One region of the Kitasatospora sp. NPDC052896 genome, then DNA from elsewhere that is predicted to be linked to it. Evidence: riboswitches for the same ligand, from Rfam matches in the RefSeq annotation. Region 1 holds a riboswitch; each other region holds the start of a gene.
What was found. A riboswitch is a leader RNA that binds a small molecule or an ion and turns the genes downstream of it on or off. The one in region 1 is predicted to bind magnesium.

Region 1 (4,656 bases):
GGCCTTGGTAGACGACCAGGTGCACGCCGATGACCCCGCGCCAGCTAAGCAACTCCCAGCCCGGGCCAACGGTCTCCAGCAGGTGGCGCACAACCGGCAGTCCCAAGCCACGTCGCAGTGGCGGCACCAGTTCGTCCAACATCAGCCCCCCACCATGCGACGCCTGCTCCCTCGCCTCACGGGCCGGGAGGAGGTCCGGTACGGCAAGCCGGGCCAGGCCCGACCCCCGGACGGGTATCCGGTCTGTAGCGAGAGGCGAGGCCGAGCCCGAGGACGAGACAGAGCCCGAGGCAGGACCAGGTACGGTCCCAGCAGAAGCATTGACAGCCTGGCCCCGTGACGCACCCGCATCGCCCAGCGTCGGCTTCTCCGGTCCCGCCCCAGGCCCTCTAGTCGGCGCCGACGGCATCGGCCCCACCTCCACAGCACCCATGGATGCTGACGACACCCGGTCCTCGTCGGGCACCACAAGCAAGGGATCACCAGAGACCTCGGGGACCACCGACAGCCCCCGTCTCCCGGGCAACCCCGAACCCGGTGAACCACCAGGAGCCTTGGGAACTGCCAGCGACCCCTGCCCCTCGCAATCCGTGAGGTCCCCGCGCGCCCGCTCCGTCAGCCTGGCCGGCTTCACCTGCCCAGCCTGCTTGGCTCGCTCAGTTTGGTCTGCCCGCTCACCCTGAACGGCCTGTGCCTCCTGCACGGCTCGCTCGGCTCTGTCTGACCGTTTGGCTCGCTCGGCCTGGTCCAGGAGGCGCTCGGTGAGCAGGCTTACCAGGTGGCGCAGTTGCTTCAGGGCTTGCTTTGCGTCTTCGCCCTGCTGGACGGTGTTGACGTAGTGGTGGGCGGCGCCGTTGAGGGCTTCTCCCGTGGCGAGGACACCTTGAAGCGGTCCTGGTGGCAGCCTGTCGGCCATGCCGGGTGGTGCCGGTTCCAGCTCGAGCACGGCAACATTGACCAGGGCGTCCAGGAGTTTCGCGTGGGCTTTTCGAGCGCGGGTGGCCTTGGATCTGCACGCGTTTGTCGTCGTGCAGTACCGCGGCGGCCGGCCCCGCCCCTTCCACATCAACGGAGCACCACACACGCCACACACGAACCCGTCCAACTCGGTCCAACCGTCCAACACTTCTCTCCACTTCAAAAGACGTCACGTACATGGAAGGGGGCTGTAAGTGACCTGCGCGGTCGTTCCCGAGATCTGCTACCGCCACTGGCTTCAAGCACCGAAGTCAGTGAGCCTTTTCAGAGCGGCCACCGTTCGGGTGACCGGGCTGCGGCTGTGGTCGGCGCACCGAGCACGGTCAGGCTGGTCAGTGCAGGTGTCAGCGGTGGACACGGTCTCACCCTGTCGAGTAGCAGCTAAAAGGGCTCAGTGAGCAGTGCCCCCGGTGTGGCTCAGCTCTGCGTCTTCGTCAGCGTGTCACCACCACATCGGTTGGTGAGACACGTCCCCTCTTTGATTCTGTTTCGGTTGGGGTGAGGGGGGTTAGTTGTTGAGTGCTACTTGTGTGATCTTGATGATGACCATGGCCATGGCGATCAGCAGGTAGGTGCGCAGTGCGGCCATGCCGATTTTGCGGGTGGTGGACATTGCTGGCTTGGTCAGTTCGTGGAGTGGGGGCATGCGCCAGGTGTCGCGGTCGGTGTGGTTGGTGTGGTCGGTTGGGTCTCCCTTGGTGTTGGTGTGTCGCTTGGTGAAGGCGTATCCGGCGGCGAGTACACCGGCGGTGGCGCAGGTGGCCATGATGTCGATGATCGTGTCGGAGGTGATGTCGGGGAAGAGGACGGAGGCGGTCAGGATGATCGAGAGGGTGACCAGGACTGCGACCACGACGGCGGTGAAGGCGTTGGTCTTGGGTCCGTTGGTCCAGGGGCCGAGGACTTGCTTGTCGTTGCAGAGCAGCAGGAGGAACACGGAGGCTGATGGCAGGAGTACTCCGGCCAGGGTCTGTACGCCTTCGGTGAGCAGGCCCAGGGGGGATCCCGGGATCAGGACGATGGTCGCGGCGGCGGCGACCAGGCCGGCGTAGACGGCGTAGAAGCCCTTGGCGCCCTTGAGGTCGCGGTGTAGTGAGTGCTTGATGCCGAAGACGTCGCCGATGGCGTAGGCGGTGGAGAGCGTGACGGCGAAGGCGCCGATGATCGAGGCGTCCAGTAGGGCGATCGCGAACAGCACTGCGGCCAGGTGGCCGGAGGTCTGGGCCAGGCCGGTGGCGATGCCGGCGGTGTCGGTGAACTGTCCGAAGCCGTCGGTGCCGGCGAACGCGGCGGCTGCGAAGCCCATCATCGCGGCGGCGCCGATGATCACCACGCCCAGGCCGATCACCAGGTCGATGCGCTCGTACTTCATGAAGCGCGGGGTGATGCGCTTGTCGATGACGTAGGACTGCTGGAAGAAGAGCTGCCAGGGGGCGACGGTGGTGCCGACGATGCCGATGATCAGCAGCATGACGGTGGACAGCTGGCCGCTGCCGCCGGGCATGTTCGGGACCACGAAGTCGTGGGCCATCTGTGAGGCCTTCGGGTGAACCAGGAAGTAGACCGGTACCAGCAGCAGGGATGCGGCGCACAGGGTGACGGCGATGCGCTCGAAGCGGCGGAAGGAGCCGGTGAAGGCGGAGGCGATGATGATGGCGGCGGCCAGCACGACGGAGGCGGCCTTGGGTAGACCGAGGTAGCCGGTGGCCAGGGTGATCCCGATGAACTCGGTGACCAGGGTGAGGGCGTTGAGCAGGAAGAGGTCGATGACGCTGAAGGCGCCCCAGAACTTGCCGAAACGTTCCAGGATGAGGCGGGCGTGACCGACTCCGGTGACGGCGCCCAGACGCAGGACCATCTCCTGGTTGACGTACAGCACCGGTATCAGCAGGAAGAGTGTCCACAGCAGGTGGGTGCCGTAGTTCTGGCCGGCCTGGCCGTAGGTGGCGAAGGCACCGGCGTCGTTGTCGCCGACCATGACGATCAGACCGGGGCCGACGATCGCCAGCAGGGTCTTGAGCTTGGCGGACAGGCCCTGGCGCGGGGCGTCGTCGTCCACTCGGATGGTGCCCAGGGCACCCTTGATGTCGCCCACGTGGGCGTCGTCCAGCACCGCGGTGCGCGGCGCTCGGATCGTGGTGTCGGTCATGACAGCCTTCCGATACCCCGGTCAGGGGCGATTCGGGGCAGGCGGTAGCAGCCCACGCCACAACCAGGCACGGCCGGCGCCTGGTTGGTTACACGTCAGTGGTGCTCGTGGTGGGGTGTCTACCGCGTGCTATGGGAGAGCGAGAGCAGGCGGGGGTAGGGGCTACTGTGGCCCGGACTACTGCAGTCCATGTCCATCGCCTCCTTCCGGCCGGGCCCGTCACGGGCCATGCGTGTCGTCGATGTGTTCAGGGAACGTTCCAGCGCACGGCTCCACGGCCGGCACACCCCAACTCGTCAGAGCTTTGGCACTCCACGGCGTGATCCCGCGACACTCTGCGCGGGAAGCCACTTGGGATCAACCCTTAGGTCGGGAGGATCTGTCCTGACCCTGGGCGTCTCTCGACGTCGTCGGGTCAGTGGCCTGTGTCCGTGAAGACGCCTCACCGAACGAGGTGTCTCTCTAAAACCTCTATCACCCTAGACCCACCAAATAGACGGATTCGCACATATACGCAGTCTTGACCCTACATTGACGTGTGCCATGCATCACACTGGCGGTGATCGAGGCTCCCTCGGCGGGTGGGGGTGCTGATCAGCAGGTCAAGGTGGGTTGATTGGTGTTCAGGTTCGTTCGTTGGGTCGATGCCTGTTCGGCGTAGTACTCCTCCTCGTACTCGATGGGGCTGAGCCCAGGGGGCTGCCGACCAGTAGGGCTTTGTTAGGTCCTGTGGTGGGGTTCGGGGGTTGGTGTGGGTTGGCCGCACATGGAGCAGGTGCCGGTCCAGGTGGCCAGGAGGGCCTGGAGTTCCCGGAGGACCGCGTGGAGGGTCAGGCCGGCGCAGGGACTTTTGGGTCGAGCCTGAGCATGGTGCAGAAGGCCTGGGCGAGGGCGGCGAGGGTGACATGGCGGTGCCAGCCGGAGTAGTTGCGGCCTTCGAAGTGGTCGAGGCCGAGGCCGTCCTTGAGTTCGCGGTAGTCGTGTTCAACTCGCCATCTAATCTTGGCGATTCGTACCAGCTCGCGTAGCGGGGTGTCGGTGGGCAGTGTCGAAAGCCAGTAGTCGGTGGGCTCGGCGGAGTCGGGAGGCCACTCGACGAGGAGCCAGCAGTCGGGCAGGGATCCGTCGGCGGCCCGGCGGATGGTGCGGTTGACCGGGCGGACCCGCAGAGACAGGAACGGCGAGCGCATTTCGGCGTTCGGGTTGTGCTTTGTGGCCTTGCTGGACTCTGTTGCTCTATTCGGGCCGCAGGTCGGGTGACTGCGGCTTGATCGCTTCTGTGGTCGTCTCGTGGACAGGCGATCGCGGGGGTGGTGGGTGTCGATGAGGGCGGTGGGGCTGCCGGAGGTCCCGGAGCAGACGGCGCTGGTCGCGGCGGTGGCTTTCCCGAAGGGGACGCTGGCGATGCGGGCGCGGGAGAAGCTGGCGGAGGTCTTCGCGGACGAGCCGTTCGCGTCCGCGTTCGGGGTGCGCGGGGCGCCGGGCCTGTCACCGGGGATGCTGGCGCTGGTCACGGTGCTGCAGTTCGC
Region 2 (4,656 bases), on a different contig from region 1:
TCGAAGGCGGTCAGCAGGGCCAACCGTGGTCCGGCGCCGGTGGGCAGGAGGGCGGCCAGCCGGTCGCGGTGCTCGCGGGTCATGGCGATCACGAGGTCGGCGGCGGCGAGCGTCTCGGGTTCGACCGGGGTGGCCCGGTGCGTCACCGTCGCGGGGTCGAGGCCGAGTGCGGCCACCGCGCGCGGGTCCATCGGGGTGCCGGCTTCGGCGGCCAGGCCCGCGCTGCCGATGAGCGTGCCGGGTGCGAGTCCGGCGGCCGACACGGCCCGGCGGAGCAGGTGTTCGGCCATCGCGGAACGGCAGGTGTTGCCGGTGCAGACGAACAGCACGTGGTAGGGGGCGGGCACGGACGGCTCCATCGTCCTCGGACGGCTCGGGGAGACGAGCCTATCCGGGCCGCGACGACGGATCAGCCCTCCAGCAGGGTGCGCAGGTCGACCAGCTGGTAGCCCCGGGCCCGGACGGCGTCGATGATCAGCGGCAGTGCCTCGGCGTCGAGGTCGGTGGGCCCGGCCTCACCGCTCTCGTCGACGCCGACGTGCATCTCGACGATCTCCCCCGGCGCCAGCGCGGCCATCACCCGGTCGACCGCCTTCCGCACGGTCATCCCGCCGGGCGTGCCGAGATAGCCGTCGGTGTCGGCGGAGAACTCGATGTCCGCGAAGCCCAGCGCGTTGACCGCGGCGATGCCCTGCGGGGTGGTGGCGCTGTAGGGGAAGCGGAAGAACGGCAACGGCACCACGCCGGTGGCCGCCCGGATCGCCCGGTCGGCCCGCAGGACCTCCTGCTGGGCCTGGTCGGCGGTGAGCCGGTCGAACAGCGGGTGGCTGTAGGAGTGGTTGCCGATGCCGTGCTCGGCCGCCATGGCCCGGGCGGCGGCGGGGTGACGCTCGGCGAACCGCCCGGTGAGGAAGAAGTCGGCGGGCGCGTCGCGCTGCCGCAGCGTCGCCAGCACCTCGGGCACCCCGGTCTCGTCCCAGGCGGCGTTGAAGGTCAGCGCGACCTCCCGGCGGTCGGTGGGCATCCGCCGGTTCTCGCTCCCGAACAGCCGCCCGAGCGACGCGGGCGGCGGCGACCCGCTGGCCGCGGCGGCGGGCACGGTGAGCACGGTGACGGCGAGGAGGGCGACGGCGGCGGCGAAGCGGTTCATGCCCGGTCAACGCCCGCCACCCCCGGCAGGTCACTCTCCTCATTTGCTGTTCCGGCAAGGAACTTTGCCAGCCAGCACCGACTGTCGCACGCTCGCCGAAGGGACACCAGCCAACCAACCCGACCGAGGAGACGACCGATGACCGACACCTCGCCGCAGAGCACCGCCCACGAGTACTGGGAGGAGTTCTACCGCGACCGCGAGAGCCCGTGGGGCCGGGTCCGCAGGCCCAACGAGCCGCTGGTCCGGGAGGTCAGCGAGCTGCCCCCCGGCACCGCGCTGGACCTCGGGTGCTCCGAGGGCACCGACGCGATCTGGCTGGCCGACCGGGGCTGGCGGGTCACCGCCGTCGACGTCTCGGCGACCGCGCTTCGCCGGGCCGCCGCCAACGCGGCCCACGCCGGGGTCGCCGAGTGGATCGACTGGCAGCGGCACGACCTGTCGCAGTCGTTCCCCGCCGGCCACTTCGACCTGGTGTCCGCCCAGTTCCTGCACTCCCCGGTCGAGCTGGAGGGCGAACGGACGGCCATCCTGCGCCGGGCGGCCGAGGCCGTGGCACCGGGCGGGGTGCTGCTGATCGTCGGTCACGCGGGCTGGCCCTCGTGGCAGCACACCCCGCACTTCGACTACCACTTCCCCACCACCGCGGAGGTCCTCGACTCGCTCGACCTCGCGCCGGGCCGGTGGCGGGTCGAGCGCGACGAGCTGTTCACCCGCGAGCTGACCGACCCGGACGGCCTGCCCGGCACCCGCGAGGACAACGTCCTGCGGTTGCGCCACACCGCGTAGCGGCGACCACTCGGGCGACGGCCGGGAACCCGGCGCCGGTGAGCCCGGCCGCGACGTCCCCCAGCGCCCGGGCGGTCGCCGGGTCCGGCGCGACCCGGGACGGACGGTCCGAGCAGGCGGGTCGGCGAGGGGCGGCAGCGACAGGTCGGTGAGGGGCGGACGGGCCGAGGTGGTCGGCCGGTGCCCGCGGCCGGCCGGCAGGCATCACCTCCCAACGTCAAGAGTCGGCAAAATGGTCAATCGGTCGCCCGGCGGCAGCTAGGCTTGTTGAGGTTTGCAGAAGGCACCTCGTTCGGTGAGGCGTCTGCACGGACACAGGCCACTGACCCCACGACGTCGAGAGACGCCCAGGTTCAGGACAGATCTTCCCGGCTTAAGGGTTGATCCCAAGTGGCTTCCAGTCCTTCGGGCTTGGATCACGCCGTGCAGTGCCAAAGCTCTGACGGGTTGGGGTGATCCGGCGGCTCGGGCGCGCCGGTGAGCTCCTTGCCGAGTCGATGACGCACCGAAGACGGTGCGTCCGGCCGGGAGGAGGCGAGAGACATGGATTGCAGTAGTCCGGGCCACCATGGCCCCCATTCCCGCCTGTCGTCGCCCCTCCCCGCCCTGCGATAACGACCCGACCAGCCAAGCCTTCTGACTCAGCGTCAGTTCATCGGCCCGCGCCGACGCGGATCACCCGCCGGGCGGCGCGCCGCCGTGCGCACCCGACTCCCCACCGTCACCCGGGAGTTCGGGCGACCCACCATGACCACCACCACCGAGAGGAGGCCGTCTGTGATCACGGCCCTCGACCACGTCCAGCTCAGCGCACCGCCCGGCAGCGAAGCACTGCTCCGGGCCTTCTACTGCGACATCCTGCAGCTGGCCGAGATCCCGAAGCCGGCGCCGCTGACCGACCGGGGCGGCTGCTGGTTCGCGGCCGACGGCGGCCGGGTCCGGCTCTACCTGGGGATCGAGGAGCGCTTCCGACCCACCACCAAGGCTCACCCCGGACTGGCGGTCAGCGAGATCGACGACTTCGCGGCACGCCTGGCGGATCTCGGTGCGTTGGTGGTCTGGGACGAGAGCCTGCCGCCGCACCGCCGCTTCTACACCCAGGACCCGGTCGGCAACCTGCTGGAGTTCGTCGAATCCGTTCCCGAGTGCCGGCCGGCACCGGACCAGGTCCTGCTCGCCGGACGGCACGGCTGAGCCTCCCGGGTGGTGACCGGCGGGTGTCCCGGTGGCGGCGCCGGCTCGGCGGCCGATCCGCTGGTAGCTTCGCCAGCCGTTGCCAGGCAGCCGAGCGGCCCGCGGCCGAAGGACCGGGGCCGGTCGCCCAAGGACGGAGGCAGATGTGATCGATGAGAGCCGACGGGTTCCCCCTTTGAGCCGCAGGGACTTCCTCGCCTCGGCCGGCCTGGCCGCGGCCGGGCCGGCCGTGGTCGCCCCGCCCGCGGCGGCCGCACCCACCGCGACCCCCGGCGCGACCCCCGGCGGAGCGGTCGCGCGACTGCTGGCGGTGCCCGGCGACCGGCGTGACGTCCATTGGATCAGGGCGGCGCTCCAGGTCGCGGTGGAGCTGGAGTTCGCCACCATCCCGCCGTACCTCTGCGCCTGGTGGTCAGTCAGGGATCGTGGCCACCAGGCGGCCCGGCTGATCCGCCGCATCGTGAACGACGAGATGTACCACATGGGCCTGGCCTGCAACCTGCTGGTGGCGGTGGGCGGCCGGCCCCGGATCGCCGATGCCGTGCCCTCGTACCCCGGCCCGCTCCCGGGCGGAGTCCGGCCCGGACTGATCGTCCACCTCTCCGGGCTCACCAAGGAGTACGTGCACGAGGTGCTGATGAGGATCGAGACCCCGGAGACCCCCCTCGCCCGGATGGCGGGCGGACCGCCGAGCATCGGCGCCTTCTACACCGGGCTGCTGGAGGCGTTCCGCGACGTCCGGCCCGAACTCTCGGCCGAGGGCCAGCTGGCCGACCGGATCGGCCCGGACCGACTGCTCCCGATGGAGAGCCTGGACGACGTCGAGCAGGCGATCGAGATCATCAAGGAGCAGGGCGAGGGCACCTCCGGGTCGCCCGACAGCCGGTTCGACTCCGAGACCCCGGCCCACTACTACGCGTTCGGCGAGATCTACCACGAGCACCGGCTGCGGCGGGTCGACGGCGTCTGGGAGTTCACCGGCGAGCGGGTGCCCTTCCCCGAGGTCAGCCCGATGGGGTCGGTCCCGGCGGGCGGCTGGACCGCCCCGCGGCCCGAGGCCGAGCGGCTGCTCCGCCGGTTCGACGCCACCTTCACCGAAATGCTGCGTCGTCTGGAGGCCGCCTGGACGGCCGGCGACCCGGGCACGCTGCGCGCCGCCGTGCACGCCATGCGGGCGATGGAGGGCCCGGCGCTCAGCCTGATGGAGATCCCGCTGCCCGACGGGCACGGCGTCTACGGCCCGCAGTTCCGCCCGGTCACGACGTAGCGGGTGCCGCTCAGGCCGGTGTGGCGGCCAGGTCGGCGGCGATGGCGGCCAGCACCCGCGGTCCCGCCTCCCCGGTCAGGAAGAAGTGCCCACCGGGGAACATCCGCACCGAGCACTCCGCCCGGCTGACGGCGGACCAGGCCGCCAGGCCGTCCCGGTCCATCCGGTCCTCCTCCCCGCCGAAGACCGAGAGCGGACACTCCAGCCGCCCGCCCGCGGGCGGCTGGAAGGAGTCGACGATCCGGTAGTCGGACCG
Region 3 (4,656 bases), on a different contig from region 1:
GGCCTCGATCCGTGCCCTGCGGTCGGCCTTGGTCAGTGCGGGGGCGGTGAGCTCCTCGACGTTGGTCAGGTCGACTCCGGCGAACGCGGCTTCGGCCGACGCCGCGGACCCGCGGGAGCGCAGCACCACCAGTCCTCCGCCGATGAGGCCCAGGACCGCGCCGACGGCGAAGCCGATCTCCAGTTGGGCGGTGGTCAGGTCCGGGAAGAAGGTCGCGGCGGTCAGCGCGAGGGAGAGCAGGACGAGGATCCAGACGATGACGCCGGCGACGATGTTCTGCTTGACGGTGTTGACCCAGGGGCCGAGCACGGGGCGGTCGTTGCAGAGCAGCACCAGGAACACGGTGGCCGAGGGCAGCAGGACGCCGGCGAGCGCCTGGACCCCCTGGGTGATCAACCCCTGCAGGTGGGCGTCGGAGACCAGCATGATCGTGGCGGAGATGGCGATCAGGATGGCGTAGCCGACGTAGAAGACGGGCGCCTCGGAGATCTTCCAGTGCAGCGAGTGCCGCCGCTTGAAGGTGTCGCCGAGGGTGTAGGTGGTGGCGAGGCTGACCGCGTTGGCGCCGACCAGGGCCGCGTCCAGCAGGACGATCGCGAACAGCGCGCCGAGTGCGTGGCTGCCGTGCTGCTTGAGGCCGTCGGCGACCCCACCGGCGTCGCTGAACTGGCCGAACAGGTCGGTGCCCTGGAAGACGAAGGCCGCGGTGGCCATGATCGCGACGGCGCCGATCATCACGACGGCGATGCCGATCCACAGGTCGGCCCGCTCGTACTTGATCCAGCGCGGGGTGATCCGCTTGTCGACCACGTTGGACTGCTGGAAGAACAGCTGCCAGGGGGCGACGGTGGTGCCGACGATCGCGACGATGATGAGCAGGAGGGTGGAGTTGAGGCCGCCGGGGAACTGCGGCACGAAGCCGGCCGCGGTCTCGCCCGCCTTGGGGTGCGCCATCAGCGCCATCGGGAACATGACCACGTTGAGCGCGATGAGCGCGAAGAGGAACCGCTCCCAGCGGCGGAAGGAGCCGCCCGCCACCACCGCGAACAGCAGGACCGCGGCCAGCGGGACCGAGACGTACTTGGGGATGCCGAAGTAGTTCAGCGCGAGGGCGACGCCGATGAACTCGGTGACGATGGTGAGCGAGTTGACCAGGAAGAGGTCGGCCACACTGAACATGCCCCAGAACCGGCCGAACCGTTCGAAGATCAGCCGGGCGTGGCCCACCCCGGAGACCGCGCCGAGCCGGACCACCATCTCCTGGTTGACGTAGAGCACCGGGATCAGCAGGACCAGCGTCCAGACCAGCTTCATGCCGTAGTTCTGACCGGCCTGGGCGTAGGTGGCCACGCCACCCGCGTCGTTGTCACCGACCATCACGATCAGGCCGGGGCCCATGATCACCAGCAGCGTGCGCAGCCGCTCCCACCAGGTTCTGCGCCGACCGGTGTCGTCCTGCCTGATCGTGCCGAGCGCGCCGACGATGTCACCGACGTGCGCGCTGTCCATCACCGCCGAGCCGGCCACGGCGGCCGTTGACGTGTCGCCGGGGCCGGGATCCCGCTCCGGGGCCTGGCGAGTGGAGTTGAAAGCCATGTCACTTCCTCATCTGAGCGTGCCTGCGAGCAGGCTGGGGCCACGCCCGGCGTTCGGGCGCGTCGGACAGCGGCCACGGGGACCGACAGGGGAGAGCGGGCAGCAGGGACCGCACCCACGACGACCGCGAAGCGGAACGGCACGGATGAGGGGACGTCCGGGCAGGCCGGACCGGCCCGAAGAGCAGTCGGGCAGCCTGCCGCTGGACGTCGAACCAGGTTGATCAGTCAGGTAGTTGGACCGATTGGACGGTTACCGCTCAGGCGTGCGGGACATCCTGTGCGAAAGCGGATCGGGCACTGGGACTACTGCCAGGTTCCATCCCGACCACCTCCTCCTGAAACCGCGCACGGTGGTGCGCTCTCCACACGGGTGGCGAAGTCGCCACCCGTCCAGGGCAGCACGAAACCGAGCCCGGCCGGCGCTACCCCTTGGACGGCACCCCTCACGTAAGAGTTTCGGCACTGCACGGCGTATCCCCACCCTCCATGGGCGGGAAGCCACTTGGGGTCACCCCTTAATCCGAGGAGACCTGTCCTGATCCTGGGCGTCTCTCGACGTCGTGGGGTCAGTGGCCTGTATCCGTGCAGACGCCTCACCGAACGAGGTGTCGCGTCGCACAGTATGGCGCACGCTCTTCACACACTGTCAAGCCGGACCTGCACGCCGTCCTCGGGGCGGAGGGACAGCTGTGGCGGGCACTGCTGTTCGCCGGTAATCACCCTTCCCAGCAGCCACTTTCGCATCGTGTTGGAGCTCCGTGCCGCATCGTGCGGCGCGACCACTGGTGTCAAGATTCGGCAAAGACGGCAAGCGTGCGACCGGAGAGGGTCTAGTCTTGTCGAGGTTTTGAAAGGCACCTCGTTCGGTGAGGCGTCTTCACGGACACAGGCCACTGACCCCACGACGTCGAGAGACGCCCAGGTTCAGGACAGATCTTCCCGAATTAAGGGTTGATCCCAAGTGGCTTCCGCTCCTTCGGAGTTGGATCACGCCGTGAAGTGCCAAAGCTCTGACGAGTTGGGGTGAACCGGTCGCAGGGGAACCGGTCCGCTCCTTGCCGTGTCGCTACGGCGCACACCTCTGTGCGCCCCGACCGCGAGGAGGCGAGAGGCATGGATGCGAGTTGCAGTACGCCGGGCCGTCATCGGCCCCTCCCGCGCCTCTCCCCGCTTTCCGCGGGCTCGCGGTAGCCACCTTCCCCCTCCGCACCCCTGACGTGTCCGGATGGCCCGACGCCATCGCGGTCCGCCGCGGTGTGCGCGCAGGGCAGGCGGCTGCCGCCCCCCGACCGGAAACCCCTCACCACCTCACCCGAGGAAGGAAGGGCACACCCAGCCATGAATCTGACGATGCGTCAAGAACCTTGGTCGCAGCACCGGACACGCGCCGCACGCAGGCCGGCGCACACCTGCCCGCGCGTCACCCTGGCCCTGCACGACGGCCTGGAACGGGCCTACCGGCTGGACGACCCCGGCACCTGTCCCCGGTCCGGCACGGAGAACACCCCGGCCTCCGCGTACGACCCCCGGGTACACCTCGCGTACCTCCTCGCCCGTCAGGGCCACCGCGCCAGCTGGCTCGCCCGCTACGCCGACCTGCCGCTGTCCGCCGCGCGCCGCATCACCGAGGCCGCCGCCCGGCCGCACGACTGACGCTCTCGCCACGGCCCCCTGCCGCCACTCGGCACCCGGGCCGGCACGTACGGAAAGGGGAGGACATGGCCCGGCTGAGGGCGGTACCGCGCCCGCGGACCCGCGAGGGTGCGGCTGCGGTCGTCGCCGTCGCGGCGGCAGTGCTGGAGCTGGTTGTGCTGAGCACGGTTCCGGTGCGGGAACGGCCGGTGGTCGGCGGTGCGCTGGTCGGCGCGGCCGCCTCGGTCCTCGGCGTGCTCGGACTGATCCGGCACCGGCTCCGAAGTCCTCGGCAACCGGTGCCGCGAGCCGAGCGGGCAGCGGAACGGGTGACGGACGGGCCCTGGTTCACCGCCCGCACCCTGGAGGGCTTCCCCGTGGAGGCGGTCCGCCCGCTGCTGCACGGCCCGCAGGCCCCCAGCCTCAACGCCCTCTACACCGCGTGGGTCTTCGTGATCCAGGGATACGACACGCGATGGATCGCCCGGCAGCTGTACCTTCCCACCGAGCTGGTCCGACTGCTGGCCGACACCGCCCGCGGACCGGAGCCGGCGGGCCGCCCGCCCCGGTCCGCGGGTGCCGGTCCGCCGTCCAGGCCCGACCTCAGCCCACCTGGCGGGTGTCACGACCCCGATCAGGCCGCTGGTCCGGGAGCTTCTGGCGGTGGGGCAGCGGCGCGGGCGGTGCGGCGTGGCACTCGTTGAGCTGCCCGCCGAGTACCCGACGGCGCGAAGGACGCTCTGGTGGGCCCGGTGCTCAGCCCTTGCCGAAGTGCACCGCGCGGAAGGCGCCCGCCGCCCTGAGGGTTCTGGTGAAGCCTTCGGCCAGCTCGGTGAGGCGCTTGGTGGCGACCGGGCCGAGGTGGTCGTACGGGGCGGCGTCGAGGCGGTCGGTGAGCACCTCGGTCTCGTCGCGCAGGGCCGCGCCCGACTCCGTGAGATCCCCCGCCCCGTCCAGCAGGCCGCGCTCGCGCAACTGCTCCCGGGCGGCGGCCCACTGCTCCGCGGACCATCCGCGGGTCCGCATGAACAGCGCGGACGTCGGTGCCTTGCCGGTGGCGTTGTGCAGGACCAGCGCCTCGATCCCGGACAGGCCGGCGACCGCCAGGGCGGCGAGGTGACCGTCACCCCGGTGCTCGCGCAGCAGCGTCGCGGCGTGCCACAGCGCCAGGTGCGGTTCCTCCGGCACGGGGAGGTCGGCGTTGGCGGCGTACAGCGGCCGCGCCTCTCGGCGGCACGCTTCGGTGGCGCGCAGGGCCAGCCCGGCCGCCTCGGCCATCTCCTTCGACGCGAGGGCCTGCTCCCCGAGCAGCCGCCGCAGTGTGCCGTGCGCGCCGCGCAGCCGGGCCGTGAGCACCGCCTCCGGCGTGCTGATGGCCCACGCCGCGGGGATGTACCGCGCGACACGCGCGTGGTTGAAGTTGTAG

Region 2: linked by a shared signal. The riboswitch ahead of ACIGXM_RS27600 (VOC family protein) and the one ahead of ACIGXM_RS35655 (NRAMP family divalent metal transporter) in region 1 are both predicted to bind magnesium.
Region 3: linked by a shared signal. The riboswitch ahead of ACIGXM_RS15680 (hypothetical protein) and the one ahead of ACIGXM_RS35655 (NRAMP family divalent metal transporter) in region 1 are both predicted to bind magnesium.

The regions. Positions count from the first base shown of each region.
Region 1 is NZ_JBITZU010000039.1:21,431-26,086, forward strand. Features, by position in the region: gene ACIGXM_RS35650 (hypothetical protein) at 1-142, opposite strand, end outside; gene ACIGXM_RS35655 (NRAMP family divalent metal transporter) at 1,487-3,127, opposite strand; M-box (ykoK) riboswitch at 3,408-3,588, opposite strand; gene ACIGXM_RS35660 (transposase) at 3,958-4,317, opposite strand; partial or broken gene ACIGXM_RS35665 (transposase) at 4,625-4,656, shown strand, end outside.
Region 2 is NZ_JBITZU010000018.1:94,877-99,532, reverse strand. Features, by position in the region: gene ACIGXM_RS27615 (hypothetical protein) at 1-347, opposite strand, end outside; gene ACIGXM_RS27610 (polysaccharide deacetylase family protein) at 410-1,150, opposite strand; gene ACIGXM_RS27605 (class I SAM-dependent methyltransferase) at 1,289-1,939, shown strand; M-box (ykoK) riboswitch at 2,220-2,398, shown strand; gene ACIGXM_RS27600 (VOC family protein) at 2,717-3,133, shown strand; gene ACIGXM_RS27595 (ferritin-like protein) at 3,309-4,400, shown strand; gene ACIGXM_RS27590 (thioesterase II family protein) at 4,411-4,656, opposite strand, start outside.
Region 3 is NZ_JBITZU010000006.1:233,772-238,427, forward strand. Features, by position in the region: gene ACIGXM_RS15675 (NRAMP family divalent metal transporter) at 1-1,596, opposite strand, end outside; M-box (ykoK) riboswitch at 2,032-2,210, opposite strand; M-box (ykoK) riboswitch at 2,450-2,628, shown strand; gene ACIGXM_RS15680 (hypothetical protein) at 2,949-3,251, shown strand; gene ACIGXM_RS15685 (hypothetical protein) at 3,317-3,934, shown strand; gene ACIGXM_RS15690 (hypothetical protein) at 3,987-4,656, opposite strand, start outside.